3 regions of the Photobacterium sp. AWH4_225 genome follow, and region 1 is predicted to be linked to each of the others. Evidence: riboswitches for the same ligand, from Rfam matches in the RefSeq annotation. Region 1 holds a riboswitch; each other region holds the start of a gene.
The links. A riboswitch is a leader RNA that binds a small molecule or an ion and turns the genes downstream of it on or off. The one in region 1 is predicted to bind thiamine pyrophosphate.

Region 1 (7,982 bases):
ACCAAGAAAAGAAAATAAACATGCAATTTAGGGTTGACTGCCAGCCTGTCTATTTGGTATTCATTTGTTAACCAAGTTTGTGGATATATTTCAATTATGAAAATGCGTTTCTCATCTCTTCTCCTAAGCCTCCTCCTTATCGTGACAAGATCGCGCGGGTAGCTTATGGGTGAGAAACACCACTAAGAATTCAAAAAACCCGCGCAGACTGCGCGGGTTTTTTCTTATACAGGCCAGCGCAAGCGGATGCAGACAACGCCAATAACGGCAGCCAATGAAAGGAAGTAGCAATGAAAGATCAGGTCATCATTTTCGATACCACGTTACGGGACGGTGAACAGGCCCTATCCGCCAGCCTGACGGTAAAAGAAAAACTGCAGATCGCTTATGCCCTTGAACGCCTTGGCGTTGACGTTATCGAGGCGGGCTTTCCTGTATCCTCTCCGGGCGATTTCGAGTCGGTCCAGACCATTGCCAAACACATCAAGAACAGTCGCGTCTGTGCTCTGTCCCGCGCTGTTGCCAAAGACATTGATGTGGCTGCCGAATCGTTGAAAGTGGCAGAAGCATTCCGTATCCATACCTTCATCTCGACCTCGACAGTCCACGTGCAGGACAAACTGCGCCGCAGCTACGATGACGTGATTGAGATGGGTGTTGCTGCCGTCAAGCGTGCCCGCAACTACACCGACGATGTCGAGTTCTCATGTGAAGATGCCGGCCGTACCCCAATCGACAACCTGTGCCGTATGGTTGAGGCGGCAATCAATGCCGGTGCCACTACCATCAATATCCCAGATACCGTAGGCTATACCTTGCCGAGCGAGTTTGGCGGCATCGTCGGCCAGCTGTTCGAACGCGTGCCTAATATCGACAAGGCGATTATCTCGGTGCACTGCCACGACGACCTAGGCATGTCCGTTGCCAACTCGATGGCGGCGGTCCAGGCTGGTGCCCGCCAGGTAGAAGGGACAATCAACGGTATCGGTGAGCGTGCTGGTAACTGTTCGCTGGAAGAGATCGCCATGATCATCAAGACCCGCGCCGAATTACTGGGTGTTCACACCAATATCAAGCACGACGAAATCCACCGCACCAGCAAGATGGTCAGCCAGTTGTGCAACATGCCGGTACAGGCCAACAAGGCTATCGTCGGTGCCAATGCCTTCAGCCACTCTTCAGGCATCCACCAAGATGGCATGCTGAAGAATAAGAACACTTACGAGATCATGACCCCTGAGTCGATTGGTCTTAAAAACCAAGCCCTTAACCTAACTTCACGCTCGGGCCGTGCGGCAGTGAAGAGCCACATGGATACCTTGGGCTACACCGAAAACGAATACAACCTAGACGAGCTTTACGCCGACTTCCTGAAACTGGCCGACCGCAAGGGCCAGGTATTTGACTACGACTTGGAAGCCTTGATGCACTTTGCCAACCTGCGCGAGGAAGATGACTTCTTCAAACTGAACTACCTAAGCGTACAGTCAGGCAGCGTGATGGCGACCACCAGTATCAAGCTACAGTGTGGTGACGAAGAGAAATGCGAAGCCGCTGTCGGTAACGGTCCGGTTGATGCGCTTTACCAATGTATCTACCGCCTAACCGGTTACGACATCGTATTGGATAAATTCGACCTGACCGCCAAAGGCGAAGGGGAAGATGGCCTAGGCCAAGCCGACATCATCGCCAACTACAAAGGCCGCAAGTACCACGGTACCGGCTTGGCGACCGACATTGTCGAAGCATCAGGACAAGCACTACTTCACGTGATCAACAGCATTCATCGCGCCGATCAGATTGCAGAAATTAAACAGAAATCCCAAATGGAGACAGTATAACCATGGCAGGTACATATAAGATTGCCGTTCTACCGGGTGACGGTATTGGCCCAGAAGTAATGCAGCAGGCCCACAAAGTGTTGGATGCTGTACAAGAGAAATTCGGCTTCACCCTAACGTGCAACGAATACGATGTTGGTGGTATTGCCATCGACAACCATGGTTGTCCACTGCCGGAAGCAACACTAAAAGGCTGTGAAGACTCCGATGCGATCCTGTTTGGTTCAGTCGGCGGCCCGAAGTGGGAACACCTTGCACCGAACGATCAGCCTGAGCGTGGTGCATTGCTACCATTGCGCAAGCACTTCCAGTTGTTTTGTAACTTGCGCCCGGCACAGATCCACAGCGGCCTGGAAGCATTCTCGCCACTGCGTGCCGATATCTCCGAGCGCGGTTTCGATATCGTTGTGGTCCGCGAACTAACCGGCGGTATCTACTTCGGCCAGCCGAAAGGCCGTGAAGGCGAAGGCCCGGAAGAGAAAGCTTACGACACCGAAATTTACCACCGCTACGAAATCGAGCGTATTGCCCGTATCGCTTTCGAGTCGGCGATGCTGCGTAACAAGAACGTATACTCCATTGATAAAGCCAACGTACTTCAGAGCTCTATCCTATGGCGTGAAGTAGTTGAGGAAGTGGCAAAGGACTACCCGGAAGTCACCTTGAACCACATGTACATCGACAACGCGACCATGCAGTTGATCAAAGACCCGTCGCAGTTCGACGTGATGCTGTGCTCGAACATCTTCGGTGACATCATCTCGGACGAGTGCGCGATGATCACAGGTTCTATGGGTATGCTGCCTTCAGCCAGCCTGAACCAAGACAAGTTCGGCATGTACGAGCCAGCAGGCGGCTCGGCACCAGATATCGCAGGCAAGAATATTGCCAACCCAGTCGCACAAATCCTATCTGCCGCCCTGATGCTACGTTACAGCCTGGGTGAAGAGCAGGCGGCACGCGCTATCGAGCAAGCGGTATCGCAAGCACTGGAAGCCGGTGAACTTACCGCAGACCTAGCGGGCAACAGCCCGGCACTAAGCACCAGCGAAATGGGCGACAAGATTGCCCAGTACGTTCGCCAAGCCTAATCGCAGCAAGGAGCAAACGAGCAATGTCTACGACTAAAGCGCCTCAGACGCTATACGAAAAAATCTACGATGCCCACGTTGCGGTTGCCGCCGAAGGCGAAAACCCAATCCTATACATCGACCGTCATTTGGTACACGAAGTGACGTCACCGCAGGCCTTTGACGGCCTGCGTGAAAAAGGCCGCAAGGTGCGCCAGGTTGGCAAAACGTTCGCGACCATGGATCACAACGTCTCGACCCAGACCAAGGACATCAAAGCCTCTGGCGAAATGGCCCGTATCCAGATGGAAACCCTGGCCAAAAACTGTGAAGAGTTCGGCGTTACCCTCTACGACCTGAACCACAAATACCAAGGCATCGTCCATGTCATGGGCCCAGAGCTGGGCATTACCCTACCGGGCATGACAATTGTCTGTGGTGACTCGCACACGGCAACCCACGGAGCATTCGGCTCTCTGGCCTTCGGTATCGGTACTTCGGAAGTCGAGCATGTATTAGCGACCCAGACCCTTAAGCAAGCCCGTGCCAAAACAATGAAAATTGAAGTGAAAGGCAAGGTCGCTGAGGGCATTACCGCCAAGGACATCGTGCTGGCTATCATCGGCAAGACCACAGCTGCCGGCGGTACCGGCCACGTGGTGGAATTCTGCGGTGAAGCGATCACTGACCTGACCATGGAAGGCCGCATGACGGTGTGTAACATGGCTATCGAGCTTGGTGCCAAAGCCGGCCTTATCGCCCCAGACCAAACCACCTTCGACTACATCAAGGATCGTAAATTTTCGCCAGCAGGCGGCGATCTAGAAGCCGCTATCGAATACTGGAAGACACTGAAAACTGACGATGATGCCAAATTCGATACCGTAGTTACCCTAGAAGCCAAAGACATCAAGCCACAGGTAACCTGGGGCACCAACCCTGGCCAGGTAATTGCCGTGGATCAACCTATTCCTGCGCCAACTGACTTTGCCGACCCTGTCGAGCAGGCGTCAGCTGAAAAAGCACTGGCTTACATGGGCTTGGAAGCGGGTAAGAAGCTGTCTGACTTTGCTATCGACAAAGTGTTCATTGGCTCTTGTACCAACTCGCGCATCGAAGACATGCGTGCAGCCGCTGCCATTGCCAAAGGCCGTAAGGTAGCTGCCAACGTCCAGGCGCTTGTGGTTCCGGGCTCGGAGCAGGTCAAAACCCAGGCTGAAAAAGAAGGGCTGGACAAGATCTTCATCGAAGCCGGTTTTGAATGGCGTCTACCGGGTTGTTCAATGTGCCTAGCCATGAACAATGACCGCCTAGGCCCAGGTGAGCGCTGCGCATCAACCAGTAACCGTAACTTCGAAGGTCGTCAGGGCCGTGACGGTCGTACTCACTTGGTGAGCCCAGCGATGGCGGCAGCGGCTGCGTGTGCAGGGCACTTTGTTGATATTCGCGAACTAGACAACGTTGCAGTGACGGCTTAAGAGAAGGAACGAGACAATGACAGGATTTAAACAACACACTGGTTTGGTCGTTCCTTTGGATGCCGCCAACGTCGATACCGATGCCATTATCCCGAAGCAGTTTTTGCAAAAAGTGACCCGCACAGGTTTTGGCAAGCACCTATTCCATGACTGGCGCTTCCTAGATGATGCTGGCGAGCAGCCAAACCCAGAGTTTGTGATGAATGCGCCGCGCTACCAAGGTGCAAGCATTTTGCTGGCGCGCGAAAACTTCGGCTGCGGCTCATCCCGTGAGCACGCGCCATGGGCTCTGGCTGATTACGGTATCCAGGTAATGATTGCTCCGAGCTTTGCCGATATCTTCTACGGCAACTCGATCAACAACCAGATGGTGCCGGTTCGCCTGACCGAGCAGGAAGTCGATGAGATCTTCCAGTACGTCGAGGCAAACGAAGGCGCGGAGGTCACCGTTGACTTGGAGGCCATGCTAGTAACGGCCAACGGCAAGCAATATAGCTTCGAGATTGACGAATTCCGTCGCCACTGCCTACTGAATGGCCTGGACAACATCGGCCTGACCTTGCAGCACGAAGACAAGATTGCCGAATACGAAAGCAAGATCCCTGCGTTCTTGGCGTAACGCCGTTACTGTCTTCACTAAAAACCGATAACATTAACGCCCCGGCTCACTATGACTGGGGCGTTTTTTTGTCTTTTTTGCAATAAACCTAGCTACCAGCAGGTCGTCTAAGCTAAACCCTGTCGTCTCTTGGGACCAAGATTAAGGATGTTCTATGCGCTTTTTTGTCAGCCTGCTGTTTCTCTTGCTATCAGCCAGCACCGTTGCCGCCCCCAAAGCCGATCTCTGGCCTTACTGGCAGCAATATGCCACATCTAACTCACAAAAGGTTGATCACAGTCGCTGGCAGCGCCTGCTTGATAAGTACCTGGTCGTCCAGCCCCAACAAACCTTGTTTCGCTATGGCCGGGTTTCGGACGGCGACAAGTATGAACTGGACCGTTACCTGCGCGACCTGACCAAGCTAAACCCGCACCAATTAAACCGCAACGAACAGTTTGCTTACTGGGTTAACCTCTACAATGCCCAAACAGTCAAATTGATCCTCGATAACTACCCGGTCTCTTCCATCACAAAATTGGGTGGCTTCTTCAGCTTTGGCCCTTGGGATGAGAAAGTGCTCACCATTAACGGCAAGACGCTTTCCCTCAACGATATCGAGCACCGGATTTTACGTCCGATCTGGCGCGATCCGCGCATTCACTATGTCGTCAACTGTGCCAGCCTGGGTTGCCCCGATCTCCAGCCCGACGCTTTCACTGCAAGCAACACCGAACGCTTGCTGGAAAAATCGGCCACCCGCTTTATCAACAGCCGCAAGGGCGTCAACCCTCAAGGCAATAAAACCCAGCTCTCTTCGATTTATGAATGGTATGGTAGCGACTTCGGCTCCACAGCCCAGCTCCAAAAGCACATCAACCAGTACCGTCAAGGAGCATCAATTACCCTTGGTAACGTCAGCTATGACTACAACTGGTCGCTCAACGATGCCAAGTAGCCTGATCAACCGTATAGCTTCATCGATGGAGCTATTAGCACAGGAGACGTTTGCACAGGAGCCGTTCGCATAGCAGCCTTTAGCAAAGGACCAGTTAGCATAATATTGCCTTCCTGCTGGCAACCTGTATCCCGCCACATTACAATAACAAACGTTCTCATTGGGGAGCGCTTGTACCTGACCAAATAGGCCTTGTTATAAGCTGCTGAGATTGCTGCGGCAAAACCCACAGAACCTGATCCAGTTAGTACTGGCGTAGGAATTGAGTTCGCCACGGTAAGCCTTCTTATCTTGCAAAGCCGGCATGACGCCTGCTTTCTGCTCAACCCTGTGCCGCTCGTACGATTATTTTTCCTCTTGCCGGACGCAAGAGCATCAGGAGCGCATAGTGAAAAAATTACTCCCACTTGTTACGTTGGCCGCCATGCCGGCATTGGCTGCGGACAACACCCTTACGGTATACACCTACAGCTCTTTTGCTTCCGACTGGGGGCCGGGGCCTGCTATCGAAAAAGCGTTCGAGGCGCAGTGCGAGTGTAATTTGGAGTTCGTGGCATTGGACGACGGTGTATCCATCCTCAACCGTATCCGGCTTGAAGGTAAACGCACCAAGGCCGACATATTACTAGGTCTCGATAACAACCTGATTGCCGAAGCCAAGAAAACCGGCTTACTGGCCGAGCACCAAGTGGACACCAGCAAGCTAACCCTACCAAACGGCTGGAGCGATACCACCTTCGTCCCTTACGACTACGGCTACTTTGCCTTTGTCTATGACAGCACCAAACTGGAAACCCCACCGAAAAGCTTGGATGAGCTGGTCAACCGTGATGACCTATCCATCATCTATCAAGATCCGCGTACCTCTACGCCGGGCCAAGGCCTGATGCTATGGATGAAATCGGTATACGGCGACAAGGCCCCGCAAGCCTGGCAGCAACTGGCCGGCAAGACTGTAACTGTCACCAAAGGTTGGTCCGAGGCTTATAGCATGTTCCTCAAAGGCGAGTCCGATATGGTCCTGTCATACACCACCTCGCCAGCCTACCACCTGATCGCCGAGCAGGACGACAAGTACAAAGCCGCCGATTTCAGTGAAGGCCATTACATGCAGGTAGAAGTGGCCGCGAAACTGAAAAGCAGCCCGAACCAAGCCCTGGCGGACCAATTCCTGGCCTTTATGCTAACGCCTGAATTCCAGTCAGTGATCCCGACGGGTAACTGGATGTATCCGGTAACGGATGTCGCCCAGCCAGCCGAGTTCAAGCTGCTCACCCTGCCGGGCAAAGCCCTGGAGTTTTCTGCCGAAGATGTTGCCAAGCAGCGTCGCAGCTGGGTTCGCGAGTGGCAGCAAGCCTTGACCAAGTAGTAGGCACTTACTTTTGAATACACGCAACACCCAACTGATGCCCGGCCTGATCACCGCCGGGCTCATTCTTTGCCTGGTGGTAAGCGCCCTCGCCGCCCTGGTCAATGAAGCTAGCGATCTCGATATTGCCTCGCTATGGCATGATCCTTATCTACGTCACATTACAGGTTTTTCCTTCAGCCAGGCTCTGCTCTCAACCCTACTGAGTACCCTACCTGCCATTCCCGTCGCCTACGCGCTATCACGCCGGCAGTTCCCGGGCAAAGCCTTGCTGATGCGGATCTTTGCCATGACCTTAGTTTTGCCGGTACTGGTCGCGGTATTCGGCCTGCTGGCGATCTACGGCAACAACGGCGTATTAACCAGCTTACTGGCTAAGCTGGGATGGCAGGGCAGTTTCTCCCTCTATGGCCTGCAAGGGATCTTGCTCGCTCATGTATTCCTCAACCTGCCATTGGCAACTCGCCTGTTTGTCCAAAGCCTGGAAGGGGTCCCGTTTGAGCAGCACCAGCTAGCTACCCACCTGGGTATGTCGAGCTGGCACACCTTCCGCTTTGTTGCCTGGCCGAGACTGCGCCAGCAGCTCCCCCATGTCGTCGGGCTGGTCTTTATGCTGTGCTTTACCAGTTTTGCCGTCATCATGGCACTGGGCGGCGGCCCGAAGGCAA
Region 2 (7,982 bases), on a different contig from region 1:
GATGTCGCTTACTGAAGCTGAGGTGCAAGATACTATCGAAGCGCTGAAGGCGAAAAGGTTTGTACAAGAAGTAACCGCAGGTCTAGGTAGCCGTGTTGCGAAATACCAGCACCGTTTCTGTAATACTGAATTCAGTACTTTCCAGTTCAGCGCGCAAGAAAAAGCGATTATCTGTGTGATGCTGCTGCGTGGCCCACAATCTCCTGGTGAACTACGGACTCGTACTAATCGCCTGTGTAGCTTCTCTGATGTTAAAGAAGTTGAATCAGTGCTGAGTACGTTATCGGAACACCCGAAAGGTCCTTTTGTTGTTCAATTACCAAAAGAGTCGGGCAAGCGTGATTTTCGTTATATGCACCTATTCAGTGGCGAGATAGATCTTGAGGCCCTTCAACAACAGGCTGCATCTTCTGCGAGTGCACCGTCTTCTCCGACCTCTGAGCGTCTAACGGCCTTGGAAGATGAAGTTTCAGAGCTTAAAAAAGAAGTACAAGAGCTCAAAGCAATGCTTGAATCGTTAACTTCATAAGTGTCAAATAGCGTGAGTGTTGTTAGCCCAGCAAAAGCTGGGCTTTTTTGTAAGGTGTAAAGAAAGATGGCCTGTACTAACCCTGCTCACGCTATCGAAGGTGAAGGGCAAGAGAATAAAGTTAGCCAGTGGTCGGTCTATTTAATTAGGACGGTAGACAATCGGTTGTATTGTGGCGTAACCACAGATGTAGAAAGGCGCTTCAACGAGCATACTTCTTCAAAGCGTGGAGCAAAGTTCCTAAAGGGTAAGGGGCCTCTGGAACTGGCTTGGTCTGAGTGTGTGGGAGATAAACGCTTAGCAATGCAGCTTGAATATAAGATCAAACGTCTGCCAAAGCGTACCAAGGAGCAAATTGTCATAGGCAGTGTAAGTGTGTTGAGCTTGGTTGAATAAGGCATTAGCGCAGCGAAAAGATTAGTGAATTTTAAGGTTTATACGTTTTTTGAAGGCCTTTTGGGTGTTTGTTAGACAATTGAAATTGAACCTTCTTCCTGTTCAAACTACACTGCATTTATTATTTTTATATCAGCTTTTTATTATTCTAGGATATTTTTATGGCACTTAAAGCCACAATTTACAAAGCCCAGTTCAATGTTGCCGATCTTGATCGCCATGTGTATCTCGATCAGCAGCACACATTGGCTTGTCACCCATCTGAGACCCTGCAGCGTCTAATGCTAAGGTTGGTTGCATGGGGCTTTAATGCCGATGAAGAGTTACAGTTTACCAAAGGTCTTTGTGAAGCCGATGAGCCTGCGCTTTGGAAGAAAAATCTGAGTGATGAAATCGAGCTATGGATTGACCTTGGCTTACCTGATGAGAAACGGCTGAAGAAAGCCGCCCATAAGGCAAAAAAAGTAATTATCTTTGCTTATGGTGATAACGCCGCACCGGTATGGTGGAAGCAACACCAAGCTAAAGTGAGCCAATACGGTAATATTTCAGTCGTTTTCTTCAATGACGAAACGTTAGCTGAACTTGAGTCTATGGTTGAACGTTCGATGAATCTACAGTTAACCATTGAAGCAGAGCAGGGTTGGCTGATGCTCGGTGACAAGAGCTGTACCCTAACGCCAGAGTGGTGGCTTCGTTAACACGGTTGTGAGCCTTTGGTCATTTCCATAGATGACTGTCACTGAACAGTCATCGAAGCCCTTCATGATATTCTCCTGAATACCAAGATTGATACTGCTGCCTGGATGCTAGGCAGCTTTCGCCTTTTCAGCAACAAGGAGTCGTGCAATGCCATCAAATGTGCATGCTTTAGCAACAAAAGTGTGGGATTACCATCATCTAAACCACGCACTCTCGCCATCTGACTGTATCTTCGTGCTGGGTAGTAATGATATTCGAGTCGCTGAGTATGCGGCAAAGTTGTTCCTAGAAGGCTACGCGCCATACATTGTCTTTTCTGGGGGAGAAGGTGAGTTGACCCGTGGTATGTTTAAGGGCTCCGAAGCTAAAGCGTTTGCAGAAGTTGCCTTGGACATGGGCGTCCCTGAAGGTGCTATTCTTCTTGAACCACAATCCACCAATACGGGCGAAAATGTTCAGTTCACGCGTGCATTACTAGAGATGAAGGGGCTTGAACCAGAGAGCTTTATTATCGTCCAAAAACCATTTATGGAAAGAAGGGCTTATGCGACTTTCCAGCAAAACTGGCCGGGCAAGAAAGTGACGGTTACCTCTCCTCCTATTGGCTTTGATGAGTACCCGAATGAAACCTTGTCATACAGCGATGTTATTAATGTCATGCTAGGTGATCTGCAGCGTATCAAAGTCTATCCGTCATATGGTTACTCTGTTGAGCAAGATATCCCTGATGAAGTTTGGCAGGCCTACAAGAAGTTGGTTGAACTGGGGTTTAAGGAGCATTTGCTCACATAAGGTTAATTGCCAGAAGATATAAGAAAGCCCTGTAAAAACAGGGCTTTTTAATCCACATTGCGAAATTATTGTGCCGCTTTCATACCTTGTTCCCAGAAAGCAACTTCCATGCGGGTAGCCGTTTTGAATATTTCACAAAGGCGCTGACCACGTTTACTTTCAAGAGGGATTTCTTCAAGCATCGCGTTTAAACGGCGAATGGTTTCTTCTACACCTGACTGGTAATCTTCTCCACTGTATAGCTCAACCCAGCTTCGATAAGGGTTACCCTCAAGTTTAGTCTCGGGCCATTGCTCCAAGCGTTGACCAACGACGGCATAGCCGATAGCACATGGAGCAAGTGCAGTGAACAAATCAGTACGATCACCTGCCATACCGGTATCCAAAACGTAGCGGGTGTAGCATACGGTACCGAAATCTTCTGGTTCTGCTTCCATCTCTTCTGCTGAAAGGCCCCAGGTTTGGCAGTACTCAATGTGGTGGTTCATTTCTGACTCAAGTAAAGCATTAAGGCCCGGTAGCGGTTCGCGCATTTCAGCCAGTGTTGATGATTTGAACACAGCCAAGGCGTACGCGCGAGCGTAGTGCTTGAGGAACAAATAATCTTGTTTTAGGTAGTGGAAGAAAGCATATTTGTTCAAATCACCGGTCGCTAACTGGTTCACGAAGTCGTGCTCGGTGTAATCTTCCCAATCCTGTTGGCAGTAGCTGATCAAATCTTGGTAATTCATGGTGTTTCCTTATCAACTTAAACTGTTAACGCTTAGTACGTCAGCACGTAATCTTTGGCTTGTGGCAATGTTTTGATGATGTTGTGCTGCTTCATGAATTCAGCGTATTCATCATAGCGTTTTAGCTCTACAGCTCCTGGGCGCAAAGCAAAGCGGGTTAGCGTATCTTCCCAAGCTCGGCGGTTCAGGTCGTTGTTCAATGTGTCTGGCGAGTAAGCAACGAATTCTTTCCAAGCTTGTTCTGGGTGATTAATCAGGTAAACCGTTGCTTTTTCGATAGCAGTATTAAATTTATTGATCGTTTCTGGGTTGTACTTATTTTTATTGGCAACGAAAATCAGCTCGTCGTATGGTGGTACGCCGTGTTCTTCTGGGTAGAAAGCTGTTGCGTCATAGCCTTCGATGGCAAGTTGGTTAAGCTCGAAGTTACGCAAGCCGCCCCAAATAGCGTCTACTTTCCCTGACGCCAGAGATGAAGAGAGCGCCCAGCCAACATTGATAATTTTCACCGTGTCCATATCAACGCCTTCCGAACGAAGCATGGTGCCGATAGTCGCATCTTCATTGCCGCCGATAGCAACGCCTATGTTTTTACCCTTCAGATCAGCTAATGATTTAATGCCTGACTTATCCAGTACAATCAGTGAGTTCAATGGGCCTGAAATGAGCGTTGCTGAGCGTACCAGAGGAAGCTTTGCAGCAGTACTAGAGATAAGCGTACTCTGGTATGAAACTGCAAGATCAATGCGACCAGCAGCAACCAATTTGTCTGGAACGCTTGGGTCTGCAGGCTCTTGAATTTGGACATCTAATCCCTGTTCAGCAAACCAGCCTTTTTCTTTGGCTAGAATAATTGGGCCGTGGTTTGGGTTAACGAACCAGTCCAGCATGAGTGTGACTTTCTCTTCTGCCGATGCACTAAAAGAAGCCAGCATTAATGCAGCAGCGGCAAACAGCTGCGGTTTAGCTGCTTTAAAAAAAGTGGATTTCATTCTATTTCCTTGTTGTTGAGCGAAGTAAAGCATTCCGTGTTTTGGAACCGAGTTATTGGCTTTGCCATGGAATGGCTTTTTTTAATAAAAGATCGGTAATGAAGTACAGGCTGATTGAGAAAAACGCCAAGATAAACAAAGCGGCGAACATCTCATCGACAAACATGCGTGCATTGGCTTGCAGCATTAAGTACCCGAGACCTTCACTTGACCCCACCCATTCACCAATAACGGCACCAATTGGCGCGACGACAACCGCGACGCGAATACCTGATGCCAAAGCGGGTAGGGCGGCGGGTAAGCGGATCTGCCAAAGTTGCTGCCAACGGGTGGCTCCCATAGTTGTGGCCAGATCAAGGTAGCCTTTTGGTGTATGGCGAAGGCCGTCATAACAGCATGTCGTGACAGGGAAGAAAATGATCAGTGCAGCCATGACAATTTTTGACGCCATGCCATAGCCGAGCCATAGCATCAGAATGGGCGCGATAGCAAATACTGGTATAGCTTGGCTAGTGATCAGTATTGGCAGTAGCCAACGACGCAGAGGCTCAAAGACCAGCATTTGCAGGGCAAAGAACAGCCCCATTGCTAAGCCAAGAAGTAAACCAAAAAGGACTTCAGTGCCAGTTACCACTGTGTGGTGCCACAGAACATCTGCTCGTTCAATTAGCTTGGAGATAACAGCTACTGGGCCCGGCAATATAAAAGGCGGTAGGTCGAAAATAACGACACTGGCCTGCCATAGACCCATAATAATTGCCACGCTAATGACAAAGCGGGAGATATGCTGTGACAACAGTGATTTATTGACCTTACTGGTATGCTGATTAGCTTCTTGCTGTTCCAACAAAGGGTTCTGTAGCTTCGAAGATATCGATTGATCAGACATAATCATTCTCCAGCTCATTGATGATCCCTTGCTGGTGGGTTGCGAGCTCACCATCAAACTGTCTTGGCGGAAGATTCGAAGGTACGGGTAGCCCTCTGAGTGAAGCTGGGGTACCTGACATCATGTAGATTTGGTGGCCAAGACGAAGTGCTTCTTGCGGATCATGGGTGATCAGCAATACGGTTTTTCCTTCGAGTAATTTTGCTGAAAGAGACTGGAGCTTATGCCGTGTGACAGCGTCGAGGGCTGAGAAAGGCTCATCCATTAAAACAAGAGGCTTGTCTTGCATCAGAGTTCGTGCCAAAGCAACACGCTGGCGCATTCCACCAGAGAGTTGATTCGGCATCACGTCCGATTTATCGGCTAGCCCGACGGCTTCAAGCAATGCCAACGCGCGTAGTTTGTCTGCTTTTTGTGCTTTACCAAAGCGGGCACTCAAGCAAACATTGTCAATGACATTGAGCCAAGGCAACAGTAAATCCTGCTGGGCCATGTAAGCGATGTTGCCGGTTAGAGGCAATGCATTGCTGGTGGTGATATTACCACTCCATGTCACGTTGTCTTCGAGAAGACCTGCGAGGTGGCGTAGCAGTGTTGTTTTACCACAACCGCTCTTACCCAGCAGGCAAGTCCATTGACCAGCTGGCAGCTTAACATTTAACTGGCTGAATAAAGGTGTGCTGGCATCGTTATATCGAAGCATTAAATCCTCGATTTTGACAGCCATCCCTTTAGCAACATACGCATCGCCAGATGTGTTTAATGCAAGATTACTTTTCATCTTGTTTATTGCTTCCATGCTTACTCTGGTTTGAAATGGCCTGCAAAGAAATGGTTCACTGGGCCGTGACCTGAACCGATTTCAAGTTCATCAGCATGCTCGATTGCTTTGGTGATGTAGGCTTTGGCATGTTTTACTGCGTCTTGCAATGGATACTCTTGAGCAAGGAATGAGGCCGTTGCAGCAGATAACGTACAGCCGGTACCATGGGTATTGCGTGTTGCAATTCGCGGCGTACTCATGCGGATTACGTCGTTTTCTAGAATTAGCAAGTCGGTGCTGAACTCATCCTTCTCAAGGTGACCACCTTTGAGCAGGATTGAACGAGAGCCGATGCTACGTAATGCAGCGATCATATCTGTCATTGCTTGTTCGGTTTCAGGAAGCGCTGAGCCAATTAAAGCTGCAGCTTCAGGCAGGTTAGGGGTGATAACATCTGCCAGTGGCAGTAGCTCAGATTTCAGTGTTGAAATCGCATCTTGCTCAAGCAGTAAATCACCACTTGTCGCGACCATGACGGGGTCGATAACCAAAAACTTTGGTTGGTATTGGCGAAGTTTTTTGGCCACCATGCGAATAATATTCGCATCACTTAGCATGCCAATTTTAACGGCTTTTACATCAAGATCTGTAAACACAGCGTCAAGTTGCTGCTCAACAAAATTGGGGTCGATGCCGAGGATGCCGGTCACGCCTTGGGTGTTCTGGGCTGTTAGTGCTGTGATGACAGAGCATGCGTAACCGCCGGTTGCAGAAATAGCTTTGATGTCTGCTTGAATACCTGCGCCGCCGCCGCTATCAGAGCCAGCAATGGTAAGGGTAATTGGGGTCTTTGATGAAATTGGCATAGATACCTCTGTTAAGACGTAAGGTAGCCAATGCCATCGAAACTATTCATCGAGCCTGTGGAAGGTGCGAGATAGGGCAATGCAGCTAGTTCCCTACGCCATTATTAAATGGATCAGGTTCAACGGGTCCCACTACGTGGTCTCAGCGCTCGGCTCCCCGACTAACGGATATAATTTGTACTAAATGGCCAATATTGAATATTGACCTAAAAAAAACAGTTTTCTGGCTTAAATGCCTGAAGATGTGGCTAATCTAAACATGTTTTTTACGATAGGGCAAACATGTTAGGAATAAAATGAGGTGATGGATGAAGAATAATACAGAAGGAGAATAAGTAGGCAGCCACGCCGTGGCCGCCTGGGGTCATTACATTTTTTTGCAGTATGCAGCAATGATCACCATGTTAGTACCTGCCGCTTTACCTGAGATATGCAGAGGGTTATCTGTTAGGCGAATACCACGAACAGCGGTACCTTGTTTGATGACAAGGTTAGAGCCTTTTACTGGAAGATCTTTGATGATTGTGACGTTGTCACCCGCCTCAAGAGCAGTGCCGTTTACGTCTACTGTTTTGATAGCGTCAAGTTCAGCTAGGGCAATGCCTTTCTCTGCCCACTCAATCATGTCTTCTTCCATGTACATCATATCAAGCAGATCTTGGGCCCATGTTTCAGAAGACAGACGCTTAAGAAGACGGTAAGCCATTACCTGAACAGCTGGCTCTTGGCTCCACATGCTGTCATTCAGGCAACGCCAGTGGTTTTGATCCAGTGTTTCTGCGTCTTCGATCTCTGTACGGCAAGTTCCACATACCATCACACAGCTACCTGCTGTTTGGTCAGGAGAAGCAGGAACTTCATAAACGCTCAGACTGTCTTCTGATCCACATAGTTCACATTTAGCGCCAGAGCGCTCTTTAACGATCGATTCAATGCTCATAGGAATATTCCAAGGAAGTGTAATGGTCTTAGATACCATACAGGTAATTGTTCGGTTTATTATGCCATTTAATTCTGAGAAGAAAAGGAATGAAGATCAAGATCACATTACTCTCATTTTGACTTACGAACAAAAAACAGTCTAACCCGATAAGAAGGTAAAAATAATGCAACAAAAATGTAGGAGATATTGTTGAGTTGGGACTAAGATCAAAGTGCCTATCCAAGTAGTTACAGAAAAATAAATAGGAAAATGTATGAAAAAGGCACTTTTTTTACTTTCAGCTTTAGCACTTATTGGTTGTGATGATGAGGATGTCGTAAACACTGTATCAGGTAATGCGGAAGTCTTTGCCGTAACCGGAGCTGAAATTGAGGGAGCG
Region 3 (7,982 bases), on a different contig from region 1:
CTGAACATTGACCCTACATGTGTAGGATAGGTGGGAGGCTTTGAAACCGAGTCGCTAGATTCGGTGGAGCCGTCCTTGAAATACCACCCTTGTAGTGTTGATGTTCTAACGTCGCCCCGTTATCCGGGGTGCGGACAGTGCCTGGTGGGTAGTTTGACTGGGGCGGTCTCCTCCCAAAGCGTAACGGAGGAGCACGAAGGTGGGCTAATCACGGTCGGACATCGTGAGGTTAGTGCAATGGCATAAGCCCGCTTGACTGCGAGACTGACAAGTCGAGCAGGTGCGAAAGCAGGTCATAGTGATCCGGTGGTTCTGTATGGAAGGGCCATCGCTCAACGGATAAAAGGTACTCCGGGGATAACAGGCTGATACCGCCCAAGAGTTCATATCGACGGCGGTGTTTGGCACCTCGATGTCGGCTCATCACATCCTGGGGCTGAAGTCGGTCCCAAGGGTATGGCTGTTCGCCATTTAAAGTGGTACGCGAGCTGGGTTTAGAACGTCGTGAGACAGTTCGGTCCCTATCTGCCGTGGGCGTTGGATGATTGAGAGGGGCTGCTCCTAGTACGAGAGGACCGGAGTGGACGAACCTCTGGTGTTCGGGTTGTGTCGCCAGACGCATTGCCCGGTAGCTAAGTTCGGAATCGATAACCGCTGAAAGCATCTAAGCGGGAAGCGAGCCTCGAGATGAGTCATCCCTGAACCTATAAGGTTCCTGAAGGGTTGTTGGAGACTACGACGTAGATAGGCAGGGTGTGTAAGCGTTGTGAGGCGTTGAGCTAACCTGTACTAATTGCCCGTGAGGCTTAACCATACAACACCCAAGGGGTTTTTACGGACTCCGCAAACACTTGGATGAGTGTTGAGAACATCAGCTTTCTAAGATTGTAAGAATTTTGCTTGGCGACCATAGCATTATGGACCCACCTGATCCCATGCCGAACTCAGTAGTGAAACGTAATAGCGCCGATGGTAGTGTGGGGTCTCCCCATGTGAGAGTAGGACATCGCCAGGCTTCCAATTTAGATTATCGTGCTGAACACACGGTGATTTGAGTGGAGCGGTAGTTCAGTTGGTTAGAATACCGGCCTGTCACGCCGGGGGTCGCGGGTTCGAGTCCCGTCCGCTCCGCCACTTATTCAGACAAAGTTAAGTCTTTAAAATAACTACAGGGGTGTAGCTCCAATTGGCAGAGCAGCGGATTCCAAATCCGCGTGTTGGGAGTTCGAATCTCTCCACCCCTGCCATCTTCAAGGCTCTAGCAGAAATGCTGGAGCCTTTTTCGTATGTGCAATTGGCAGAGCAGCGGATTCCGCTAATACCAAAACAGCGCGTGCTGAGAGCCCAAACCTCCGGGATGCCGGCCCAGTCCACACCTGCTATCTTTGAAGCCTCTGTCGTAAAACTGGGGCTTTTTACATCTGTTGCTTTCGAGAAGAAACGTTGGGAGTTGGAGTGCAAGCCAAGTCTTATTCTGTTAACTTTCCTTTATTAATCAATACTGTGACTCGGTTAGTGAAAATCAGTTTGATCTCCGGAGAATTGTCAGTAGAATGATTAACACATTAGGGGTGTAGCTCCAATTGGCAGAGCAGCGGATTCCAAATCCGCGTGTTGGGAGTTCGAATCTCTCCACCCCTGCCATATTCTAAGGCCTAGTCGAAAGACTAGGCCTTTTTCGTATTATTGATTCGGATTCCGCTAATAGCAAAACAGCGCGTGTTAGGAGTAGTTCGAATCTCCGGGATGCCGGCCCAGTCCCCCCTGCCACCTTCGAAGCCTCAGCAGAAGTGCTGGGGCTTTTTTGCATATGTTGCTTCTGCGAAGCAATGTTGGGCCATTTCATTTTGCTAATTTATTATTTCTCTTGTTGTTAATAGGGATAAGCGGTAGCATTTGTTTATTGCCTTGGCGAAACCGCCATGGCGGGTGATGGAGTTCCACCTTTAACCGCTCAACCGAGATAATGACTCCTGCTGTAGTAGGATAGATCCGTCTATGGTGGGGCTTGTTATTTGCCATAGCATCTATCCTTGAGAGTAATTCGAGATAAAGATAGAAATGGTATGGCGCATCCATTAAGTTCAAATCCTAAAATATTCGTCCAGATCCTCCGTTGGACGCTACTCATCATTCCCGTAGCCGTTATTGTCGGCTCGCTCAATGCCTTTTTCCTTTGGATCCTCAGTGTGGCAACTGCGACCCGGATTGATAACCCGTGGCTTATATACCTATTACCACTGGCCGGTATCGTGATCGTTTACTGCTACCGCAACTTGGGAAAAAATTCCGAGGGTGGTAACAACCTCATTATGGATGAGATCCATGAGCCCGGTGCCGGTATTCCAGCCCGAATGGCACCTTTGGTGTTGATTACCACTGTGATCACCCACCTGTTTGGTGGCTCGGCAGGGCGTGAAGGCACCGCAGTGCAAATCGGCGGGGCATCGACCCACTGGTTGGCTCGCAAGTTCAAACTCAATGATGCGGATACCCGACTGATTCTAATTGCCGGTGTGGCGGCAGGTTTTGGTGCTGTATTCGGCACGCCGCTGACTGGTGCCATCTTTGCTTTGGAAGTGCTGGCGATAGGCCGCCTGCGCTATGATGCAATTATCCCTGCTTTGTTTGCTGCTATCTTGGCTGATGTCGTTTGTTCTGCTTGGGGAGTCCACCATACCCACTATCGGATAGACTTCCTTGAAACCATTACTCTGTTCGAACATGCTGTTAAAGTAGACCTGCTGATGATCGCTAAGATTGTGATTGCTGCCGTGGTTTTTGGTTTGGCAGGATACCTGTTCGGTGAACTGACCCATGCCTTTAAAGACATCTTCAAAGCGACACTCAAAAACCCGTATTTAATTGTGGTCGTGGGTGGTTTGATTGTCATCGGTGCAGTACAACTGATTGGTAACTACGACTACATTGGGTTGGGCGTCTATTCGAGCCGTGAAGGGGGAGTGAGTATCTTGACGGCCTTCCAGGAAGGTGGCGCTGAATGGTACAGCTGGCTACTCAAGTTGTTACTAACAGCCATCACCCTTGCTGCCGGTTTTAAAGGCGGTGAAGTGACTCCGTTGTTCTTCGTTGGGGCGACATTGGGCAATACCATGGCCTGGGTGCTGGGCGCACCGGTCGATCTGTTTGCTGCTCTAGGCTTTCTTGCTGTGTTTGCAGCAGCAACCAATACGCCGCTCGCTTGTACCATTATGGGCATAGAACTGTTTGGTGCTGAGCACATGCTGTACTTTGCCATTGCGTGTTATACCGCTTACTACTTCAGTGGCCATACCGGCATTTACTCGTCGCAGCGAGTTGCAGTACCTAAGCTTTTTGATTTGGAAGGGGCGCCGAAGATCACCCATAAGCTTGGTGAACTGAGGGAGACCCACTCGTCATTGCTCAAGACACTTGTGAAGCGTTTCAAATAAATTTGTAGCACTCAGTGGTGTTATGCAAAAGTAGCAATGTTTTTGCTAAATAAGTATTAAAACTGTGGGTTCTGCCTTGCCGAGGCGGAACCCCTTTCATATACTGCTAGTTCAACTTGTCGGAGTGCCATTTGGCTGAGACCGCATTGCGGGATCCGTAGAACCTGATCAGGCTAATACCTGCGAAGGGAACAAGAGAGACTCTTCTGTATCACTGTATTCACAGTGGCAGTATCAGACGACACTATACACCCTACGTATAGCCTCTTGTTTACGCACCCATCCGCCAAGCAACTTCCCTGTTATGGACAAAAAAGGAAATTGCTATGTCGAGTCGCAAACAAGCGAGACTGGAAGCGAAACAATTTATCGACTCACTGACCACCCAGGCTTACCCGAATTCCCGGAAAATTTATGTTACCGGGAGTCGTGAAGATATCCGCGTACCGATGCGCGAGATTGCCCTGGCTGATAGCCTTGTTGGTGGTACCAAAGAGTCCCCTGTTTTCGAGCCTAATGAACCGGTACGGGTCTATGACACCTCTGGTTTCTATACCGATCCTGAGCAGCCAGCTGATATTTATGCTGGCCTACCTAAGCTCCGTGAAAGTTGGATTGAGGAGCGGGGGGATACTGAGCTGCTGGACGAGCTAAGTTCTCAGTATTCTAAAGAGCGCTTAGCTGATGACACCCTTGATGAACTGAGGTTTGAACAACAGGCTCGTATCCGCCGTGCCAAACCGGGCAAAAATGTTACCCAGCTGCATTATGCCCGTCAGGGGATCATCACTCCAGAGATGGAGTTTATTGCCATTCGCGAAAACATGGGCCGGGCGAAATACCGTGATGAGGTGCTAAACCAGCAGCATCCTGGTATGGCATTTGGTGCCAACCTGCCACAAGAAATAACACCTGAGTTTGTCCGCCGCGAAGTTGCTGAAGGCCGGGCTATTATCCCATCGAATATCAATCACCCTGAAACCGAGCCGATGATCATCGGCCGCAACTTCCTGGTCAAGGTCAACGCCAATATCGGTAACTCGTCAGTTAGTTCGTCAATTGAAGAGGAAGTGGAAAAGCTGGTGTGGTCGACCCGCTGGGGTGGCGATACCGTTATGGATCTATCAACTGGCCGTAACATTCATGAAACCCGCGAATGGATCATCCGCAACAGCCCGGTACCTATCGGCACAGTGCCTATGTATCAGGCGTTGGAAAAGGTCAACGGTATTGCTGAGAACCTCAACTGGGAAGTGTTCCGTGACACCTTGCTCGAGCAGGCTGAGCAGGGCGTGGATTATTTCACTATCCATGCGGGTGTCCTATTGCGCTATGTCCCGATGACAGCGAAAAGGGTCACCGGTATTGTCTCGCGAGGCGGCTCGATCATGGCCAAGTGGTGCTTGGCGCACCACAAAGAAAGTTTCCTGTACGAGCACTTCCGGGAGATTTGTGAAATCTGTGCCCAGTACGATATTGCCTTGTCACTGGGTGATGGTCTGCGTCCTGGCTCGGTGGCTGATGCCAACGATGAAGCGCAGTTCAGTGAATTGCGTACCTTGGGTGAGCTGACCAAGATTGCCTGGGAATATGATGTCCAGGTGATGATTGAAGGGCCGGGGCATGTGCCGATGCACATGATTAAGGAAAACATGGAAGAGCAGCTCAAGCACTGCCATGAAGCGCCGTTTTATACCCTTGGGCCACTAACCACAGATATTGCCCCGGGCTATGACCATATTACCTCAGGTATTGGTGCTGCCATGATTGGTTGGTATGGCTGTGCCATGCTGTGTTATGTCACGCCGAAAGAACATTTGGGCCTACCTAACAAAGAAGATGTAAAGGTGGGACTGATCACGTACAAGCTGTGTGCCCATGCGGCAGACTTAGCAAAAGGCCATCCCGGTGCTCAAGTGCGAGACAATGCCTTGTCAAAGGCGCGCTTTGAATTCCGCTGGGAAGATCAATTTAACCTGGCTTTAGACCCTGAAACGGCTCGAGCCTACCATGATGAAACCCTTCCTCAGGAGTCCGGAAAGATCGCCCATTTCTGCTCGATGTGTGGACCAAAATTCTGTTCGATGAAGATCTCGCAAGAAGTCCGTGAGTATGCCAGCGGACTGGAGAAAGACGGCGAGCTGGCCGTGCAGATGCTGGATGACCCCCTTGAGGGCATGCAGCAAAAAGCCGATGAATTCCGGGCCAAGGGGAGTGAGTTATATCACCCAATCAAAGAGGAAAGTTAATGAACGCGTTGTGTTTACCCGATCACTTGGCGCCATTACTGATGCATATCGAGCCGTTGTTGGCAGCGGCCGATAAATACCAGCTCGGTGAAGCGGTCAGTATGGAATGGAGTGGATCGGAGGTGGTAGACATTCATCTTGAGGGGACAACCTTCAAGGTGGCGTTTAATCCGTCCGAGAGTGAGGCTCAGGGCTTGGAGGTGCGCGATCAGTGGATTGCCCCTTATCCGACTCTGGCCGAGATGCAGCAGCAGGTTGCGGCTAATCCGGCGTTGGTGGTCTGTGGCCTGCCGACAGAGCAAGGCTGCGTCGATATCTGGCATCACCTTGGTGAAGCCCGCGCGGTGTATTGCCACCATGCCGGGGCAAGTGAGCCACAGCGCGCCATGTTATTGGCTGCATTGGCTTTGGATTACCCTCTGGAAGATGCGGTCACGCTATCGCGCGCCCATGCCCGAGGTTACCTGGAGAGCCATGCTGATGGCTATGGTGAAACTGGCTGGCCGATGATACGCGCATTGTTCCCGCGTCCGTTGACGGCTAACCACCCTGAGTGCGATGAACTTGGCTGGGTCAGTAAAGAAGTGGCCGTTTCGCCGTTTGCCACGGTGGAGCGCGATAAGTTGGCGCTGTATCCGGTTGTCGATACGGCCCAGTGGGTGACCCGCTTGCTTGATTTGGGTGTGAAAACGACCCAGCTGCGGATCAAAGATCCCTCTGAGCCTACGTTGCCTGCCCAAATCACTACGATCGTTGAGGCCGGTAAGCAGCATGGTGCCCAGGTATTCGTGAATGATTACTGGCAACTGGCGATCGATAACCAGGCTTACGGTGTTCATCTTGGGCAGGAAGATCTGGAAACGGCTGATCTAGCAGCGATTCAGCAGGCTGGGCTGCGTCTTGGGCTATCGACTCACGGCTACTACGAAATTCTACGTGCGGCGGAGTTTGCTCCTAGCTATATCGCTTTGGGCCATATCTTCCCGACAACCACTAAGGATATGCCATCTAAACCGCAGGGACTTAACCGCTTGGCCCTTTACCAAAAGCTGATTGGTGACGCGTTCCCGACAGTCGCGATTGGTGGCATCGACTTGTCCCGTGCTGAGAGAGTCTGGCGAACAGGAGTAAGTAGTGTTGCGGTTGTCCGTGCTGTCACCCAAGCCGATGACCCGGCGAAGGCTATTGCGGCGTTTGAAGATATCTTAGTGCGCAACCCGGCCGAATAGGATGGCAACCATGCTCAGTGATCAGGAATTTCTTCGTTATAACCGCCAGATCATGCTGCCGCAGATCGGTGAGCCAGGCCAACAGTCACTGTCCAATGCTCAGGTGTTGTTGGTGGGGGCCGGCGGTTTAGGCTCAGCTGCGGCTTTGTACCTTGCTGGGGCGGGTATCGGCAATTTGGTGATCGCCGATGACGATACGGTCGATAGCTCAAACCTGCAGCGCCAGGTGATCTATCGCGATAGCGATCAGGGTAAAGCCAAGGCACAGATGGCAGCGGATCAGTTGCAGGCGTTAAACCCGCATATCCGTATCCGGGCAGTAAAAGCTCGGCTGGCCGATCAGCGGTTGGCAATGGAGGTATCGCTGGCTGATATCGTGCTTGACTGCTCCGATAACCTAGCAACCCGATATGCCGTCAATCATGCCTGTTTCAAGGCCAATAAGCCTTTGATATCGGGCGCGGCAATTCGTTGGCAAGGGCAGCTGATGGCCTTTGATTTCCGTCAGGGTAAAGGGCCTTGCTATCACTGCTTGTTCCCGCGTCAGGCGGGAGCTGTTGATGAGCCGCAGAACTGCAGTAATTCAGGTATCGCCGGGCCGGTGGTCGGCACTGTCGGCAATTTGCAGGCATTAGAAACGATAAAACTACTGACCGGTGCTGGTGAAGTGGGCTTTGGCACGCTGCGCCAGTTCGATGGTCTGACGATGGGCTGGCAAGCCTTTCAACTTCCAACAGATAGATCGTGCCCGGTTTGCGGGACGGGAGAATAGAACCACTATGACGACTGCGACTCTGATCCAGGTGCGGGTCAATGATAAACCGGTAGAGGTGCCAGAAGGGCAGTCTCTCAGCGCATTGTTGACGCAACTCGAGATGCCGCTACAGGCCACAGCTGTAGCCTTGAATGAAGATATTGTTGCCCGCAGCGAGTGGGAAACAACTGTACTGAGCGCCGGCGATCGCATCGCCCTGTTCCAAGCGATTGCAGGAGGATAAATGCTAACTATCGCTGATAAGACGTTCTCGTCACGCCTGTTTACCGGTACCGGTAAGTATGCCAACCGCCAT

Region 2: another riboswitch for thiamine pyrophosphate. It lies ahead of thiD (bifunctional hydroxymethylpyrimidine kinase/phosphomethylpyrimidine kinase); the one in region 1 lies ahead of thiB (thiamine ABC transporter substrate binding subunit).
Region 3: another riboswitch for thiamine pyrophosphate. It lies ahead of thiC (phosphomethylpyrimidine synthase ThiC); the one in region 1 lies ahead of thiB (thiamine ABC transporter substrate binding subunit).

The regions. Positions count from the first base shown of each region.
Region 1 covers NZ_JBSWTF010000002.1:56,413-64,394, reverse strand. The annotation lists gene leuA (2-isopropylmalate synthase) at 291-1,841, shown strand; gene leuB (3-isopropylmalate dehydrogenase) at 1,844-2,932, shown strand; gene leuC (3-isopropylmalate dehydratase large subunit) at 2,956-4,389, shown strand; gene leuD (3-isopropylmalate dehydratase small subunit) at 4,406-5,008, shown strand; gene ACXAD4_RS16505 (DUF547 domain-containing protein) at 5,163-5,945, shown strand; TPP riboswitch at 6,097-6,224, shown strand; gene thiB (thiamine ABC transporter substrate binding subunit) at 6,334-7,314, shown strand; gene thiP (thiamine/thiamine pyrophosphate ABC transporter permease ThiP) at 7,352-7,982, shown strand, end outside.
Region 2 covers NZ_JBSWTF010000004.1:2,309,152-2,317,133, forward strand. The annotation lists gene ACXAD4_RS27540 (YceH family protein) at 1-529, shown strand, start outside; gene ACXAD4_RS27545 (GIY-YIG nuclease family protein) at 596-925, shown strand; gene ACXAD4_RS27550 (YaeQ family protein) at 1,087-1,626, shown strand; gene ACXAD4_RS27555 (YdcF family protein) at 1,775-2,419, shown strand; gene tenA (thiaminase II) at 2,485-3,150, opposite strand; gene ACXAD4_RS27565 (ABC transporter substrate-binding protein) at 3,183-4,142, opposite strand; gene ACXAD4_RS27570 (ABC transporter permease) at 4,195-5,037, opposite strand; gene ACXAD4_RS27575 (ABC transporter ATP-binding protein) at 5,024-5,812, opposite strand; gene thiD (bifunctional hydroxymethylpyrimidine kinase/phosphomethylpyrimidine kinase) at 5,833-6,660, opposite strand; TPP riboswitch at 6,734-6,830, opposite strand; gene ACXAD4_RS27585 (PhnA domain-containing protein) at 7,028-7,600, opposite strand; gene ACXAD4_RS27590 (hypothetical protein) at 7,857-7,982, shown strand, end outside.
Region 3 covers NZ_JBSWTF010000001.1:9,704-17,685, forward strand. The annotation lists rRNA gene ACXAD4_RS00055 (23S ribosomal RNA) at 1-814, shown strand, start outside; rRNA gene rrf (5S ribosomal RNA) at 900-1,015, shown strand; tRNA gene ACXAD4_RS00065 (tRNA-Asp) at 1,058-1,134, shown strand; tRNA gene ACXAD4_RS00070 (tRNA-Trp) at 1,171-1,247, shown strand; tRNA gene ACXAD4_RS00075 (tRNA-Trp) at 1,568-1,644, shown strand; fluoride riboswitch at 1,920-1,983, shown strand; gene ACXAD4_RS00080 (voltage-gated chloride channel family protein) at 2,067-3,434, shown strand; TPP riboswitch at 3,545-3,642, shown strand; gene thiC (phosphomethylpyrimidine synthase ThiC) at 3,761-5,683, shown strand; gene thiE (thiamine phosphate synthase) at 5,683-6,912, shown strand; gene ACXAD4_RS00095 (HesA/MoeB/ThiF family protein) at 6,923-7,684, shown strand; gene thiS (sulfur carrier protein ThiS) at 7,692-7,910, shown strand; gene ACXAD4_RS00105 (thiazole synthase) at 7,911-7,982, shown strand, end outside.